Regions from separate parts of the Lysinibacillus sp. NPDC056959 genome, predicted to be linked through region 1. Evidence: riboswitches for the same ligand, from Rfam matches in the RefSeq annotation. Region 1 holds a riboswitch; each other region holds the start of a gene.

Region 1 (5,351 bases):
ACAGCAAGAGGAATTTGCGTGAACGCAAAAATACTAGCAAACTTTGTAAATGAAGCCATAAAGCCTCCGACTTCAGAAGGGAAGGCGAGAGCTAATTGTACAGAAGTGACAATATATGTACCTAAGTCACCAAGCATTGCTGCTAAAAAGACAGCTACTGAAAATGATAATCCCATTTTTTGAGAGCCCTTAAAAACATAATAAGCAATAATAGGACCAGCAATTGCCATAGAAAAGGCATTAGCACCTAAAGTCGTCAGCCCACCATGTGCTAAAAGCAAAGATTGGAATAATAATACAATTGTCCCGATAACGCTTATTGCTAATGGTCCAAAAAGAACTGTTCCAAGACCAACCCCTGTCGGATGTGAACAACTACCTGTTACAGATGGGATTTTTAAAGCTGATAGTACAAAGGCAAAGGCACCAGATAATCCTAAAATCATTTTTGTTTCAGGATTTTCATCAATAGTTTTACGAATAGAACGTAATCCTAAAATAATAAATGGAATGGATAAGACCCACCAAAAAATCGCCCATTCAATTGGCAAAAAGCCCTCCATAATGTGCATCGCAAATGCACGATCTGGCACGAATAAAAATGCCAATAAGAAATAACTAAGCTTCCAACCTGAGAATTTCAAAACCTCTCCTCCTCACATTAAAATAGTTAGAATTAGTATGCGATGAAATCAAAAAAGCACTTCTCCAATTGTGGAAAAGTGCATAGCTAAAAATGCAAATAAAATTCTAATTTGCTCAGCCGCATACCTATCCTCGTAGGTTCAAACGATCACATATTTTTCGGCAGGTCTCCTGGCTTTAGATCAACGTTTTATAGGCCTTCCCATCCTTTGGACAGTGACATTATCTATAAAACTCCCTAGTACAGTGGCGGGACCGCGCCGGACTTAAACCGGCTTCCCTTTTAAGCGAAATGATGAACAATTCGCACCGAAAAAAGATGAAGTTGTGATTTCACGACAAAGTGTAACATGATTTTCCATATATATGCTATACTTTTTAAGAAAAAATTTTTAATTGAGTGTCTATGTCGAAAATTTAGATAAATAGAAAAGAAATGTCATGTTTTTCATTAAAAAATTACTGAAAATGTCACAAATTTAGAAAGAAATATTGAAATTTTAAAAAAATAGGCTATGATAGAAACAGTTTTTAATTTTAAAAAAATAATAATTTCATATAAAACATTCATAAGTGCTTGAATATTTTCAAGATAATAGGGAAATCGGTGAGAATCCGATACAGCCCCCGCTACTGTAATAGCTGATGAAATCGCGGATGCCACTAGTGAGAACTAGGAAGGCGCGAAAGTAAAAGGAAGCTTAAGTCAGGAAACCTGCTTATGTGATGATACATGCAAACTTTTCGGAGGGAGAAGTTGAAGCGAGAACGAGTACCTGTATATATTCGTTTTTATTTGGCTTCTACTAAACCTTTACTCTTCGTCTAGAGTAAAGGTTTTTCTTTTTCCTAAAAGCAAATGAGGGGAGAAAAACTATGACAACTTGGAATTTAGAGGGGATGAAAACACATCTTTTTATATGCAATGGTAGTAGCTGTATGAAAAAAGATGCTGAGGACATTACTCAGGCAATTCGTGATGAAATACAGGTACTGGAACTTGATAAGGAAATACATACGACAAGGACTCGCTGTAATGGTAGGTGTAAAGATGCTTGTGTTGTCATTGCTTATCCTCAAGGGAATTGGTACCGCGTGCCGACAACAGAGCATGCGAAGGCACTCGTACAAGATTTAAATCATGAATCTTTACATAATGAGCATGTCTTTACTTTACGTGAAGGATCTTTACAGCGTACAGCACAAACAACAGCCATTAAAGGTATTGAAAAGGTGAAAGAGGGGTAACAAAATGGCGCAAAAAGGTAAGATTTTCGTAGTTGGCTTTGGCCCTGGAGACTTTAAACATATTACGACTCGTGCTGTAGAGGCACTACAACAAAGTCATATGATTATTGGTTATAAAACCTATGTTGAGCTTATTCAAGATTTAGTTAGTGCAAAGTCGATTATTAGTACTGGTATGACAGAAGAAGTTTCACGTGCACAGGAAGCGGTACGTCAAGCAGAGGCTGGAAGTATCGTATCGGTTATTTCCAGCGGTGATGCCGGTGTTTATGGGATGGCTGGATTAGTGTATGAAGTATTAATCGAGCTAGGATGGACTGAAGCTACTGGTATCGAAGTAGAAATTGTTCCAGGTATTTCTGCTATTAATTCGTGTGCAAGTTTACTAGGTGCTCCTATTATGCACGACGCTTGTACAATTAGTTTGAGTGACCACTTAACACCTTGGAATTTAATTGCTAAGCGAGTAGAAGCAGCGGCGATGGCGGATTTTGTTATTGCGCTTTATAACCCAAAAAGTGGACGTCGTACGAGACAAATTGTAGAGGCTCAACGAATTTTATTAGAATATCGTTCGCCAGATACACCGGTTGGACTTGTGAAAAGCGCGTATCGTGACCGTCAGGAAATTACGATGACGACTTTAGCAGAAATGCTTGAACATGATATCGGCATGTTAACAACCGTTATTATCGGGAATTCAACAACATTTTTCTATGACAATAAAATGATTACACCACGTGGTTATCAGCGTAAATATACACTTGGAGAAGAAAAACAGCCGTTACGACCACATCAACGACTAAAGGAAGAAAATGAACCATGGGCAATGAATCAAGAAACTGGGGCAGCGCGAAATGATTTTGCAACAGATCCGAATGCCAATCGTATAAAGCCCAGTTTAGCTATAACACCACAACCAAAGCCTAAAAAGTCATCCCTTGAAATGGCAACAGCAGCTCTGGCAAAGGTGAAGGGAACTAACGCTGTGAAAGTAACATCTAAGCTCGTTCAACAAAAAATCGAATCGGTTTTTGAATTAGCTGTTAGTCCTGGGGTAGCCAATAAGTTTTTTACTCCTCAACAAATGATGACCTTAGCTGAGGTAGTTGGTGAGGAAGGAACGATGGAGTATACACCAGACCACCAAATTCATTTAAAAATTCCTACGTCTGAGCCAGGAGAGATTACAGCAAAGCTTCGTGAAGTGGGCTTTTTACTAACACCAATTGGTGACGTACTTTCGTTAAAGGCTTGTGATTTTTGTTACGGAGAAAAAACCGATTCGATCCCATATGCGGAAGAGATTCAAGAAAAGCTTGGTGGCATGTCGTTACCGAAAACATTGAATATTGGTTTTAATGGCTGTGGTATGGCGTGTTATCGAGCCGTATTTGATGATATTGGCATTGTTTATCGTAAAAGTAAATTCGATGTTTTTATTGGTGCCAAGCCAGTTGGTCGGACAGCACATGCGGCTCAGCCTGTTGTTGAGGGATTAGAACCTGAACAGCTAATACCGCTTATTACCGACATTATCGAAGAATATAAAGCAAATGCACATCCAAATGAACGTTTGTTTAAATACTTCAAGCGTGTGAAAAAGATCCTACATTTTACGTATCAGGATATGTCTTCAAAAATAAAAGTTGAGCCAGCTCCATGCGGCGACTAGTGAGGGGTAATGAGATGAAAGCAATTTTATTTGTCGGCCACGGGAGCCGTTTAGAAGCAGGAAATGAAGAGGTACGCACGTTTATCGAGCAAATGAAACCTCGTATTGATGAGCGTTTTTTAGTAGAAACATGTTTTTTAGAGTTTGCCTCGCCGAACATCGAAGAAGGTATTACGAATTGTGTGAAGAAGGGCGCTACAGAGGTGCATGTTATTCCGATTATTCTTCTTCATGCTGGACATTCAAAAATGCATATTCCAGCAGAAATCGAACATGCGCGTGAGCATTATCCAAATATTACGTTCACATATGGTCAAACAATCGGTATCCATGAAGAAATATTTGCGATTTTAGAAGATCGTTTAGCAGAAATCGGCTTTAATGCTGAAGAAGAACATAAGGATACTGCGGTTTTATTAATTGCACGAGGCGGCAGTGACCCATATGCAAATGGTGATTTTTATAAAATTACACGCCTGTTATGGGAGAAACTCCCGGTTCAATATGTAGAAAGCGCATTTATGGGGGTTACAGATCCTCGTGTTGAAGAAGGAATTGAGCGCTGTGTGAAGCTTGGTGCTAAAAAAATCATTATGCTACCGTACTTTTTATTCACTGGTATCTTAATGGAACGAATGAATGGTATGTGTAAGCAATTTAACGAAAAATATGCTGACTGTGATATTCAAATTGCCAATTATTTTGGCTATCATGATCGTTTACAAAATGTGTTATTAGAGCGAATTGAACAAGCTGTGAATGGTACATCAACAGGTATGCAAGATTTAGAAAATTATCGTGCTTATGCGGCGGTTCATGGACATGCGCATCATCATCACCACCACGATCATGATCACGACCATGACCACCATCACCACGACCATGATCACGACCATCATCATCACCATGAAGAGGAGCCGGTGAAATGATTTTCATGTTAGCGGGGACGAGCGATGCTAGGAATCTAGCACTTGAACTACAGTCAGCAGGTCATGCTGTGACAGCTACGGTCGTTACTGAATCAGCCGCTTCAAGCCTTGCAGAAGTAGGCCTTCCTCATCTAGTTGGTCGTTTAACGGCGGAGGAAATGGCGACGATTATTACCGAGCGAGGGTCTCGTTTAGTTGTAGACGCCTCTCATCCATTTGCTGAAGAAGCTTCAAAAAATGCCATGGCGGCAGCAGAGCAAGCAAATGTTCCGTATATTCGCTATGAACGTGCTCATGAGCATTATGCCCATCCACTAATTACGGTTGTGAAGGATTATGAGGAGGCTGCCCATTTAGCAGCGGAAAAACGTGGAGTCATTATGCTAACGACGGGCAGTAAAACACTAGCGACTTTTACAAAGGTGTTACATGGCTTAGAAAATACGCGAGTGATTGCACGTATGCTTCCTCGACTCGATAATATGGAAAAATGTGAAGCACTTGGTGTGGCACAAAGAGATATTGTTGCCATACAAGGCCCATTTTCAAAGGAATTAAACGAAGCCCTCTTTCGTCAATATAATGTGACATTGATGATTACGAAAGAAAGTGGCAAGGTTGGCTCGGTGGATGAAAAGCTAGAGGCAGCCCTTGCATGTGGCATTGAAACAATTTTAATTGCAAGACCAAATATAAAATACGGACAGCAATATTCTACATTTGAAGATGTATTACATGCTGTACAAAACACACTTTAGGAGGCAATACAAATGGACTTTAAAACAGATTTCAAACCATTAACAGTAGACCCAGATAAAATTTACGATTACAGTTTCTCAATTATTGCAGAGGAA
Region 2 (5,351 bases), on a different contig from region 1:
AAGATGGACACTATTGTTTTAACGGATTTACCATGCAAGGTGAAGAAATAAGTAAATGTGTAGCAGCAATTGAGGATTTCCACCAAGTTCTACATCCATATGAGAAACACGGTAGATTAAGCGGAAATTATATTATACAGGAAGGGGTCAAAAGTCTCACCCCTGATGGGGATTCAATATCTATTCGTGTTCATGTTCAAAATCTAAAGGGAAAATGGGTAATTGGTGGAATTTACGGAAGGGTTGCAACTGAGGATCATGGGATTGTCAATTCAAATCGGGGTTCTAAAGCAATATCGATTGAGGAATTATTATCAGGTTATTTGATGATGGATAATACAAAGAAAGATCAAACAATAGATTCTCTAAAAGAAGATTCAATTTTAGCAGCTGAAGTAATAGCATCCCACTTTCCTTGTAGAGAATATGGCATTGATTTTGGAATAAATCTTGAAGGAAAACCTATATTATTTGAAGTAAATACAACGCCTAGCATTCGTAGTTTTGCCAAAGTTGATAGGGCAATCTGGAAGAACATTGTTGAGATTAGGAAAAAGCAAAATGAAGGCTAAGTTTGAAATGTAGTTATTTTTCATTTTAGTCATCAGCATATTTCTATTCAATAGACATACATCAAAAAATTACTTTCCTTTCTATAATTTTAGGAAAGAAGAAACTTAATTGCATCCGTTACTTGTGAACGATTAGGGATTTCCTGAAAAAATGGATTATGGTTGGGTAGGCGCGATATGAATCAATTTTCTTTGGAGACGATTCAGCATGGGCTCAAATTCCCAGCCCTCAGGAACCTGAATTCGCGTACATTAGTTTATTTGGTTATTCGAAGTGTTAAAAGATTCTTTTGATTCACTCTTATTGGCGAAGGAAAATCCCTGGAAAAAATGTCTGTTTACAACTTAAGCAGACCTATTTTTATATTAATTATACTTTGTTAGAGATATGTAGAACTATAACTTCTGAATGATTGTAGGGAATAGTTTCACTTCATTTTGAAGCAACGTCCTAAAGATATTGGTTACTCGAAAGATTTCAGTATGTAGTTTTTTAGTAACCATTAATAACTACTTAGGCTTGGAATAAAGTTTAATTAAAAGCACTTCTTTAGCCTACATTTTAAGATAAATAAAAAGAATCCATTTCGAATAAAAGGCTTCTTATTTTTGCTTACTGAAGTACTATAAAAAACAATTAAAGAGAAAAGGAACCAATAAAACTAAAATAGCACCTATACCAAAAACAGAAATCACTTTTATCATGTCTTTCTTCAACAAAACACCACCTAATATCCATTTCTTAAAATCCAAACTATTATGTAAGGATGAGTGCTTTTATACTGCGTTTATATTAGTGTTAACGTTATTACTAGTGAATTAATTATTAGCAGTGTGAATTAGCCTTTCATAAGATCAAAAACTGACTGAACTTTCAGTAGTAACTGCTATAGCAGTAATTACTTTAGTATTTTGTGTTAAAGTTTTTAAATATGAATAATTAAGCATATCTATTTACTTAAAAAACAATGAAGCTTGAAAATTTAAAATGTTGACACAATGAGCGCTTTGCCGTAGATTTAAAGTAATTGCATAAAAGCGTTAGGTGCCCACTGCGGGAGAATAGGGAATAAAGTGAAAAACTTTAGCGGTCCCACCACTGTAAAAGGGAGTTTCATAGAGAATGCCACTAGCATCGTTCTGGGAAGGTTCTATGAAATGTTGAAATTGAGCCAGGAGACCTGCCTATCTGCTTCGTATTATATAGACGATGGAAAAGTCTGTAGTTTATTTGTTATGGATAAACTACAGGCTTTTTATTTTTTTCTCTAAATCATTCTTCGAGTAACGAGGGCAAAAAAGAAAGGGGAAATTTTCATGCAATTATTACAACAAACGATCCACAACATTCAAAGTGCCGACCACAAAATGATGGGGCAGGCAAGAGAACGCATAGATGCACTTTGCAAGCCACCTAGTAGTCTGGGAAAGCTGGAAACTCTAGCTGTGCAACTATCTGGTATTACAGGTGAACTATATCCTACAATTGATAATAAAGCAATTATTGTCTGTGCCGCGGATCATGGTGTCTGTGATGAAGGAGTGACACCGAACCCACAAAATGTGACGGTCTTCCAAACATTAAATTTTCCTAGAGGCGGAACTGGTGTCTGTGCTATCGCAAAAATCACAGATGCAAAAATTGTCACGGTAGACGTTGGCGTTAAAGAGGATATTCCAAGCGATGCTGGTGTTATCATTAAAAAGATTAAATATGGTACGGACAATATGGCAAAAGGACCTGCTATGTCAAGGGAAGAAGCCATTCAATCCATTGAAGTAGGAATTGAAGTAGCTACGGAAGAAATTAAAAAAGGGATAAATGTGCTCGGGACAGGTGAAATGGGTATCGGTAATACAACACCTAGTGCTGCTATATTATCGGTTCTTCATGAGTGTCATCCGAATGAAGTGACAGGCTTCGGTGCAGGAGTTGGACCAGGAGGGATTGCACATAAAGTAGAGGTTATTTACAATGCTATTGCATTAAATAAACCAAATCGCCATGATGCTATTAATATTCTTGCAAAAGTTGGAGGGCTAGAAATAGGCGCTATGGCAGGAGTGATACTTGCTGCCGCCGCACATCGAAAACCAGTTGTTATTGATGGCTTTATTTCTACTATTGCAGCTCTTATTGCATACGAACTTGAGCCAAACGTCAAAGACTATATTATTCCTTCTCATGCCTCTGAAGAACCAGGTGCAAAAATTGCCGCTGAAATGCTCGGAATTGAACCGATGCTACAAATGAATATGCGATTAGGAGAGGGCTCTGGTGCAGCTTTAGCCTTTCCTATTTTGGATGCAGCAAGCTCTATGATGAAAAACATGACTACATTAGAGGAAGCTATGCTACTGTTGAAAAAGTAGATCTATTAATCTTTAGGTGCTTATTGTCGCTGCTGTGGATGCACGGCGTTTGTGAAAATAAGAACAATTCAAAACAAGCCCAAATCTGATATTTGGGCTTGTTAATATGCAACGATATAGCTATGCCCGACTCAACCTCCGTAACGGTAAACGCCATTTCTTCATATATGAAAGTATTCTTAGTATTGTGATCACACCAAATAATACATATAAAAAGGTATCCCCTGAAAATAGTTGAAGTCCGATAATAAGCCCGGCTAGTGCTGCCCAAACACCATAAATTTCATCACGGAGGACTAATGGTTGTCGTCTAGCTAATAAATCTCGAACAATTCCACCACCTGACCCTGTTAAGACAGCAGCTACAATAACCGCACTAATAGGCATGTCGAGCTTCACAGCATAGAGAGCACCTTGAATCGCGAATGCCGATAATCCAATAGCATCGGTGAAATTACCCCAGCGATGCCAATGCTGAATAAGTCGGTGCGGAAATATGAAAAATAACGTAATAGCTGCAATGGCAATTTGGAACATCATATCTTGCCCCCACAGTGTTGTTACAGGTAAACCTATGAGTAGATTTCGTATAGCTCCACCACCAAAAGCAGTTACGATACCGAGTATATAGACACCGAATAAATCGTATTCTTCCTCCATTGCAATTATTGCCCCGGAAATAGCAAAGGCAATTGTTCCAATGATACTAAAAACCTCCCAAGCCAACCCTTTCACCCCTTATGTGAAACAATCATTTCATGTTGTTGTAGATTACATAGTAGAAAACTTTAAAGTTACCTTTTTGTATCTAGAAGTTTTTGCAAAGAAAAGTATAGACTTATGATTTGGAATTATCAGATATTAAATATCGAGAGTGTTGATTGGGAAAAAATAGGTTTATTATTGAGCGATAAAGGATTTTTTGTTTCTATTTTGCTAGTATATTCCCATTCTAACTGATTGTAGCGTAGGGTTACTCGACTCCCGCGGGAAAAGCGAAGCAGACGAGACCTTGTACGGAGCGCAGCGAAGGAAGCGACTTGACGCTCGCCCGCAGCGGAAATCAGCCTCTTTGAATTAATTCGGATGTATAAAAATGGTCAATCAACATACCTAATTAAATATCTAATTATAGCAGAAATAAATAGATATAGTTTGTAATTTAACTTAGCGCCTAATTAGTGCCTCAATGCAATTAGAAACGCAAGCAATTTTTGCAGGCAAGCTCACAAATTGTTAAGATAAGATTTGAACAAATGTGAAATGGAGAAGAACATAATGACTTTTACAACCAATTTATCAGAAGAAACACTAGCATTAGCTGCTAAAATAGAAGAAAAGGTACGCCCTTTTCATGCAAAGGTAGAAGATATGGCGTTCTTCAATCAACAAAAAGTGCTTGCTGCATTCAGAAAGCATCAAGTAAGTGATTATCATCTGCACCCATCTAACGGTTATGGCTATGATGATGAGGGGCGTGACAATCTAGAACGTGTTTATGCAGAGGTTTTTGGAGCGGAGGCTGCCATTGTACGCCCGCAAATTATTTCTGGTACACATGCAATCACACTTAGCTTATTCGGAGTACTACGTCCTGGTGATGAATTACTTTATATTTCGGGTCAGCCGTATGATACATTGCAATCAATAGTCGATGGTGGAGACAAGGATACTGGTTCGTTAAAAGATTATAAAATCGGTTATAGCCATGTGGATTTATTGAATAATCAAGAGATCGATTGGGAAGGTGTTGCAGCTGCAATTACACCAAACACAAAAATGATTGCTATCCAACGTTCGAAGGGCTATGCAACACGCCCATCCTTTACTATTTCGCAAATTGCAGAAATGTGTGCAAAGATCCGTGAATTAGCACCGAACGCAGTTATTTTCGTTGATAATTGCTACGGAGAATTTGTTGAGGCACAGGAACCGACAGAGGTTGGGGCGGACTTAATAGCAGGCTCGCTCATTAAAAATCCTGGTGGAGGCTTAGCGAAAATTGGTGGTTATATCGCGGGTCGTGCAGATTTAGTAGAAAAATGTGCTTATCGTATGACATCGCCAGGTATTGGTGCTGAAGCAGGGGCAACATTAAATACGCTCGGTGATTTCTATCAAGGATTTTTCCTTGCACCACATGTTGTATCTCAAGCATTAAAAGGTGCCGTTTTCACAGCTGCTATGCTGGGGGAAATAGGCATGAATACAACGCCAAGGTATGATGCGAATCGTACGGATTTAATTCAATCGGTTTCTTTCCAAACGGCGGAACAAATGATTGCTTTTTGCCGTGAAATTCAAGCAAACTCACCAATTAATGCGCATTATGCACCAGAGCCAGCGTATATGCCTGGCTATGAAGATGATGTCATCATGGCAGCTGGAACTTTCATTCAAGGTTCA
Region 3 (5,351 bases), on a different contig from region 1:
CTACCAATGTATAACCAAGATATCGAAAATGAAGCACCGCAAACAGTATTAGATTTTAAAGCAAAAGTAAAAGAGGCGGATGCCGTTCTTTGGCTGACTCCAGAATATAATGGTACAGTGCCAGGTGTTATGGTTAACGCCATCGATTGGTTATCTCGCGTTGATAAAGTAATGATTGGCAAGCCATCATTCATGATGGGTGCATCAATGGGTAACTTAGGTACTGTTAAAGCACAATTACACTTAAGAGATATTTTATTCTCACCTGGAGTAAATTCACCATTACTTAGTGGTAATGATGTTTATATTGGCGCAGTACACACTAAATTTGATGCTGAAGGCAATTTAACAGATGAGGGTACTATCAAATTCCTAGATGTAGTTATTGATAACTTCTTAAACTGGATGAAAACATACGTTTAACAATAGAATGTCCCATTAGTATGTAAAATACTGATGGGACATTTTTAGGTTTTAAAATATTTGTTTAGTTTATGATAGAGGTTAAAGCCCCGACACTCTTTGCCTTATATATAAGTCGGAACGGAAATCAACCTACGTTTTGGTGATGAACCTTTATTTGATTGGAATTATTTTTAATACCTTTTGAAGACGGTATGCAAAAATACCCGCGAATATAGCTAAAATAATATCCTTTGGCAAAGGAGGCATCATCCAAAGCCATGCTATTTTATACGTGAAAGCATCAGGCGCACTAGCCCATAGCTTATAGGCAAAGTACATCCAATTTGTCCCTAATAAATAATTAATAGCAGTTGCAACTAATGCAGCAACTACATAGCTTTTCTTCGTTCCAATGCGTTCTACAATAAGCCCTGCGACAAATGCTGCTAATATAAACGAGACAATGAAACCAAATGTAGGACTTAAAATTTGTCCAAAGCCTCCGCTGAATCGTGCAAATACAGGTGCGCCTGCTAAACCGATGCACATATAAACAGTACAAGCGAGTGCCCCTTTTCTACTACCGAGAATAAGTCCCGCTAAAATAGCAAAAAACGTTTGTAATGTGATCGGTACTCCGCCAACAACCATGAAAGGTACAATGGACGTAATATTAGCTCCTATCATCATTAATGTTGAAAATAGTCCAATGTATGCAATATCTACTGTTCTTAATTTTTGATGTGTATGTTCCACAACGGTTGTCATTATGTCACCCCTAAAAAGTAATGTTGATAATAATAGTGTAAAAAAATAAAGTTTTTGTGTCAATTTTATTATTATTTTAGGTTAACATAAAGGTGTTTCTTAACTTGATAAATGATTGATAGTATAGACTAACTATTGAAATATATGATAGAATTGTCATAATTTTAAATCATTCGATACTAATGGTGTGACATCTTGTACAATGTGTCACTTAAAAGGGAAATCGGTGCAAATCCGACGCTGTCCCGCAACTGTAACGAGGAGTTCTATGATGATTTAGCCACTGTTCTAGAATGGGAAGGCAATCATAGGTACATTGATTCGAAGCCAGGAGACCTGCCATTTAGTTATTCCTGTAATGCCCACGAGGATGAAAGCGATTACGGACAATAGTAGAAGAAAATCTAACTTTGTTTAATTTCTTTCAGCAGGTGTCCAAATACACGCTGAAAGACGCGATTATGCCAGGCATAATTGATTCTAGGGTATTTCCATGCGCATTTGCATGGAATACCCTTTTTTCTTTCATTTATCTTCGTACTGCAAATAGTAGCAGAGTATCAGCTACAATTACGGCTAGATGAAATTAATGTTTAATGATTAGGAGTTAATAAAAAGATGAATAGAAAATTTATGTTACTTTCAATGACCCTTCTTCTACTACTTATTATTTCAATGACAATTGCAATTATGGTTGGATCGGTTTCCGTTACGCCACTTTATGTATGGAAGGTTATCCTTTCTAAAATCCCTATTATTCAAAGCTCAATCGAACAAGATTGGAGTCGCTCACAGGAAATTATCATTTGGCAAATAAGGGCTCCGCGTGTATTACTCGCTGCTATCGTCGGAGCAGGCTTGGCAATTGCAGGAGCAGCTATTCAGGCGCTCGTTCGTAATTCAATTGCAGAACCATATATTTTAGGGATTTCTTCTGGAGCGACGGTTGGTGCCACAGCTGTCATCATTTTAGGTGCCTTTTCATTTCTGGGCGTTTATGCTCTTTCCGTATCGGCTTTTTTAGGCTCTCTCACAGCAATGGGGTTAGTTTTCTTCTTATCGCATGTTGGCGGTAGAGTATCCGTCTTTCGACTTTTGCTTTCAGGGATGGCGGTGTCATTTATTTTATCTGCTATTTCAAATTTTATCTTAATGTTGTCGAAGCAAGAGGGGGGAATGAAGGCAGTCATGTTTTGGATGCTAGGAAGCCTAGCAGGTGCGAAATGGAGTATTCTTGTAATTCCTGCAGTCATTTTTATTGCAGTATTTGCCTTGTTATGGCTCAACTATCGCAGCTTAAATTTATTACTTCTTGGAGAAGAAGCCGCAGTTACATTAGGGGTTAACTTACAACAATTTCGAATACAGCTTATTTTATTAGTATCGTTATTAACGGGTGTGCTGGTTGCTGTAAGTGGCTCAATTGGATTTGTTGGTTTAATCATTCCACATATTGTACGGCTAATTGTAGGTTCAAATCATAAGTATGTCATACCGATTAGCGCATTATTAGGGGGGATCTTCTTAGTTTGGGCAGATGCACTTGCTCGAATATTAATTGCCCCTGAGGAAATGCCGATAGGAATTATCACGGCTTTTTGCGGAGGCCCATTTTTCATTTGGCTGCTACGTCGTAACAATTATTCTTTCGGTGAAGGAGATTAAAAAAATATGACATTAGAAGCGAAACAAATATCATTCTCCATTTCCGATGAACGCATATTACATGAAGTAAATGTTCAAATAAAGGACAAGCAATTTGTTGGGTTGATCGGTCCTAATGGTAGTGGGAAGTCAACGCTATTAAAGAATATGTACCGTTTATTAAAACCAGAAAGTGGAACAGTGTTATTAAATGAACAAGATATTCTAAAGCAATCGAGTAAAAACATAGCTAAAAATCTAGCAGTTGTGAGTCAAGAAACACCGGTCTTATTTGATTTTACAGTGCATGATTTAGTGAGTATGGGGAGAACACCCCATAAAAAACTATTGGAGTTTGATCAAGAGAAAGATTTTCAAATCGTAAAGGATGCACTGAAGCAAACGGGTATCGCTCATTTAGAGAAACGTAGCTATAGCTCTCTTTCGGGTGGCGAAAAAAAGCGTGTGATGGTTGCCCGTGCCCTTGCTCAGCAAGCACAAGTGCTTATTTTAGATGAGCCAACAAATCATCTAGATATTCAGCATCAATTGCAGCTTATGGATCTAATTCAAACCTTACAATTAACAGTTGTTGCTGCAATCCACGATTTAAACATTGCGGCTATGTATTGCGATCAAATTTATGTTTTACAGCAAGGTCGAATTGTTTGTTTTGGCACGCCAGAAGAAGTACTTACACCGACATTATTACAAGATGTATTTGGGGTTTATGCCGATATTCAAACACATCCACTGACAGGTAAGCCATATTTAACCTATATCCCAGAGCAATTCACGAAGGAAGTTAAATGATTGATACATATTGTTATGGAGAGATTTGAAAGTAAAAATGTATATAGAAAAGTGAAAAATTTGTTGTTGCTGTCGCTACGCTTTCGCACAAATAAACAATGCTGAGGTTTCTTTTTATCTCTATAAATTGTGGTTGATCTTCGTTTCGATTGGACGACTCCTTGGGGATCAGCGATAGTGGAACGAAGGCTAAGAGCATCACATCCTGTGATAACGCCTTCGTGACCAACATCGTGCCGCTGTCGCTACGTTAGCATTACGCTTTCGCGCAAAAAACATCTGTTGGCCCGACGCCCCCAGGAAGCTCTGCTCTGCGCGAAAGCGAAGCGTCAGCGGCAAATGTTTTAACTGTGCGAAAGCGAAGCGGCAGCAACAAATGTTTTAACTGTGCGAAAGCGAAGCGGCAGCAACAAATGTTTTAACTGTGCGAAAGCGAAGCGGCAGCAACAAAGCACCTAGTCGGAACGGAAATCAACCCCTCGCTTTGCCAAAGGGCCATAAGCTTTAGGACACATTTACTTACTTAGAATTGAAGACAAATTAAGATACTGCTTTTAAGCCTGCCACACCAATGATAATGGCGATGATACTAATAATTCGAGTCAGGTTTTTAGATTCACCGAAGAATATAATATTCACGAGAACAGCCCCAACTGTACCAATACCAATCCACACTACATAGGCAATGCTTAACTGTAGATAGTTAAAGGAGGTATATAAAAGCACAAAGGACATACCAAAGCCGCCCACATATATTAATAAATTACGTATAGTTTTGTTCTGACTATAAAAGCGTAAACCTACAACACCGATAATTTCTGAAATTGCGGCTAATAAAACAAGTAACCAGCCCATTATGCATTAGCTCCTTTCTTTTCATCATAATCTTTTGAAGGGTTATCAGCTAAATTAAGACCAATAACACCTAATACTAAAATAAACATGAAAATTCCTTTTATCGTATTAAACTCAACATCGAAAATAAAAATGTCCATTAATGTAGTACCAATTGCACCGACCCCTGCAAAAGTCGCATAAACTGTGCCAGTAGGTAGGTTTTCACAAGCCTTCGATAAGAAATGAAAATCCAACGCAATTAAGGACACAATAATAATCCAATGCCACCAAGCACCGGCAACATTAAAACCAAATATCCAAAACAATTCAAACAAACTAGTTAATCCAACATAAATCCAATCTTTTTGCATAGTTATTCCTTTCATTTATCCATGATTATGACTGACAATCAGTCATTTTAAGTGTAAAAGAGAACGTCACTTAGGCGTGACGTAAACCGAGTGCATGATGTAAAAAGTTGAGGAGCTCAAGCTTTTGAAGTCTAATTGTTTCTTCTTCACTGTCATCATACAAGTAAATTTGTTCAGCAGCAGATTCTACTAGACCGATAATAAGTTTAGAAGAACGTGTAGTGTTTAGAGATTCACGTATCGTTCCTTCTTGTTGAGCCTCGTATAAGAAATTATTCATCCATTCGTAATAGGGAGCATATATATTTTCCCATTCTTTCATATGCTCGGTTTGTGTAATACCAGCATAGATAAGTGCAAATACATCTCGATATTCCTCTGTTAGTGAAAAAACAATATCTACTAACTTTTCAAGCCGCTTTGCAAAAGGCTCCTGTGTTGAAATACCATCGTTTATAGCAGCAATAATTTTCTCAACCATAACTTTTGCAATGGCTGGCATAACTGAAAGCC

The links. Region 1 has a riboswitch for cobalamin ahead of ACFTQ7_RS02905 ((2Fe-2S) ferredoxin domain-containing protein). Riboswitches for the same ligand answer to the same signal wherever they lie in the genome.
Region 2: linked by a shared signal. The riboswitch ahead of cobT (nicotinate-nucleotide--dimethylbenzimidazole phosphoribosyltransferase) and the one ahead of ACFTQ7_RS02905 ((2Fe-2S) ferredoxin domain-containing protein) in region 1 are both predicted to bind cobalamin.
Region 3: linked by a shared signal. The riboswitch ahead of ACFTQ7_RS19275 (FecCD family ABC transporter permease) and the one ahead of ACFTQ7_RS02905 ((2Fe-2S) ferredoxin domain-containing protein) in region 1 are both predicted to bind cobalamin.

What each region holds. Positions count from the first base shown of each region.
Region 1 covers NZ_JBHURE010000002.1:167,853-173,203, reverse strand. Annotated here, with positions in the region: gene ACFTQ7_RS02910 (energy-coupling factor ABC transporter permease) at 1-644, opposite strand, end outside; cobalamin riboswitch at 790-974, opposite strand; cobalamin riboswitch at 1,201-1,382, shown strand; gene ACFTQ7_RS02905 ((2Fe-2S) ferredoxin domain-containing protein) at 1,522-1,893, shown strand; gene cobJ (precorrin-3B C(17)-methyltransferase) at 1,898-3,568, shown strand; gene ACFTQ7_RS02895 (sirohydrochlorin chelatase) at 3,583-4,497, shown strand; gene cobK (precorrin-6A reductase) at 4,494-5,255, shown strand; gene ACFTQ7_RS02885 (precorrin-8X methylmutase) at 5,268-5,351, shown strand, end outside.
Region 2 covers NZ_JBHURE010000041.1:12,941-18,291, forward strand. Annotated here, with positions in the region: gene ACFTQ7_RS23930 (YheC/YheD family protein) at 1-572, shown strand, start outside; cobalamin riboswitch at 1,599-1,775, shown strand; gene cobT (nicotinate-nucleotide--dimethylbenzimidazole phosphoribosyltransferase) at 1,890-2,945, shown strand; gene ACFTQ7_RS23940 (trimeric intracellular cation channel family protein) at 3,066-3,671, opposite strand; gene ACFTQ7_RS23945 (methionine gamma-lyase family protein) at 4,224-5,351, shown strand, end outside.
Region 3 covers NZ_JBHURE010000021.1:51,304-56,654, reverse strand. Annotated here, with positions in the region: gene ACFTQ7_RS19285 (NADPH-dependent FMN reductase) at 1-423, shown strand, start outside; gene ACFTQ7_RS19280 (biotin transporter BioY) at 577-1,173, opposite strand; cobalamin riboswitch at 1,340-1,531, shown strand; gene ACFTQ7_RS19275 (FecCD family ABC transporter permease) at 1,792-2,838, shown strand; gene ACFTQ7_RS19270 (heme ABC transporter ATP-binding protein) at 2,845-3,630, shown strand; gene ACFTQ7_RS19265 (DMT family transporter) at 4,171-4,485, opposite strand; gene ACFTQ7_RS19260 (DMT family transporter) at 4,485-4,838, opposite strand; gene ACFTQ7_RS19255 (TetR/AcrR family transcriptional regulator) at 4,909-5,351, opposite strand, start outside.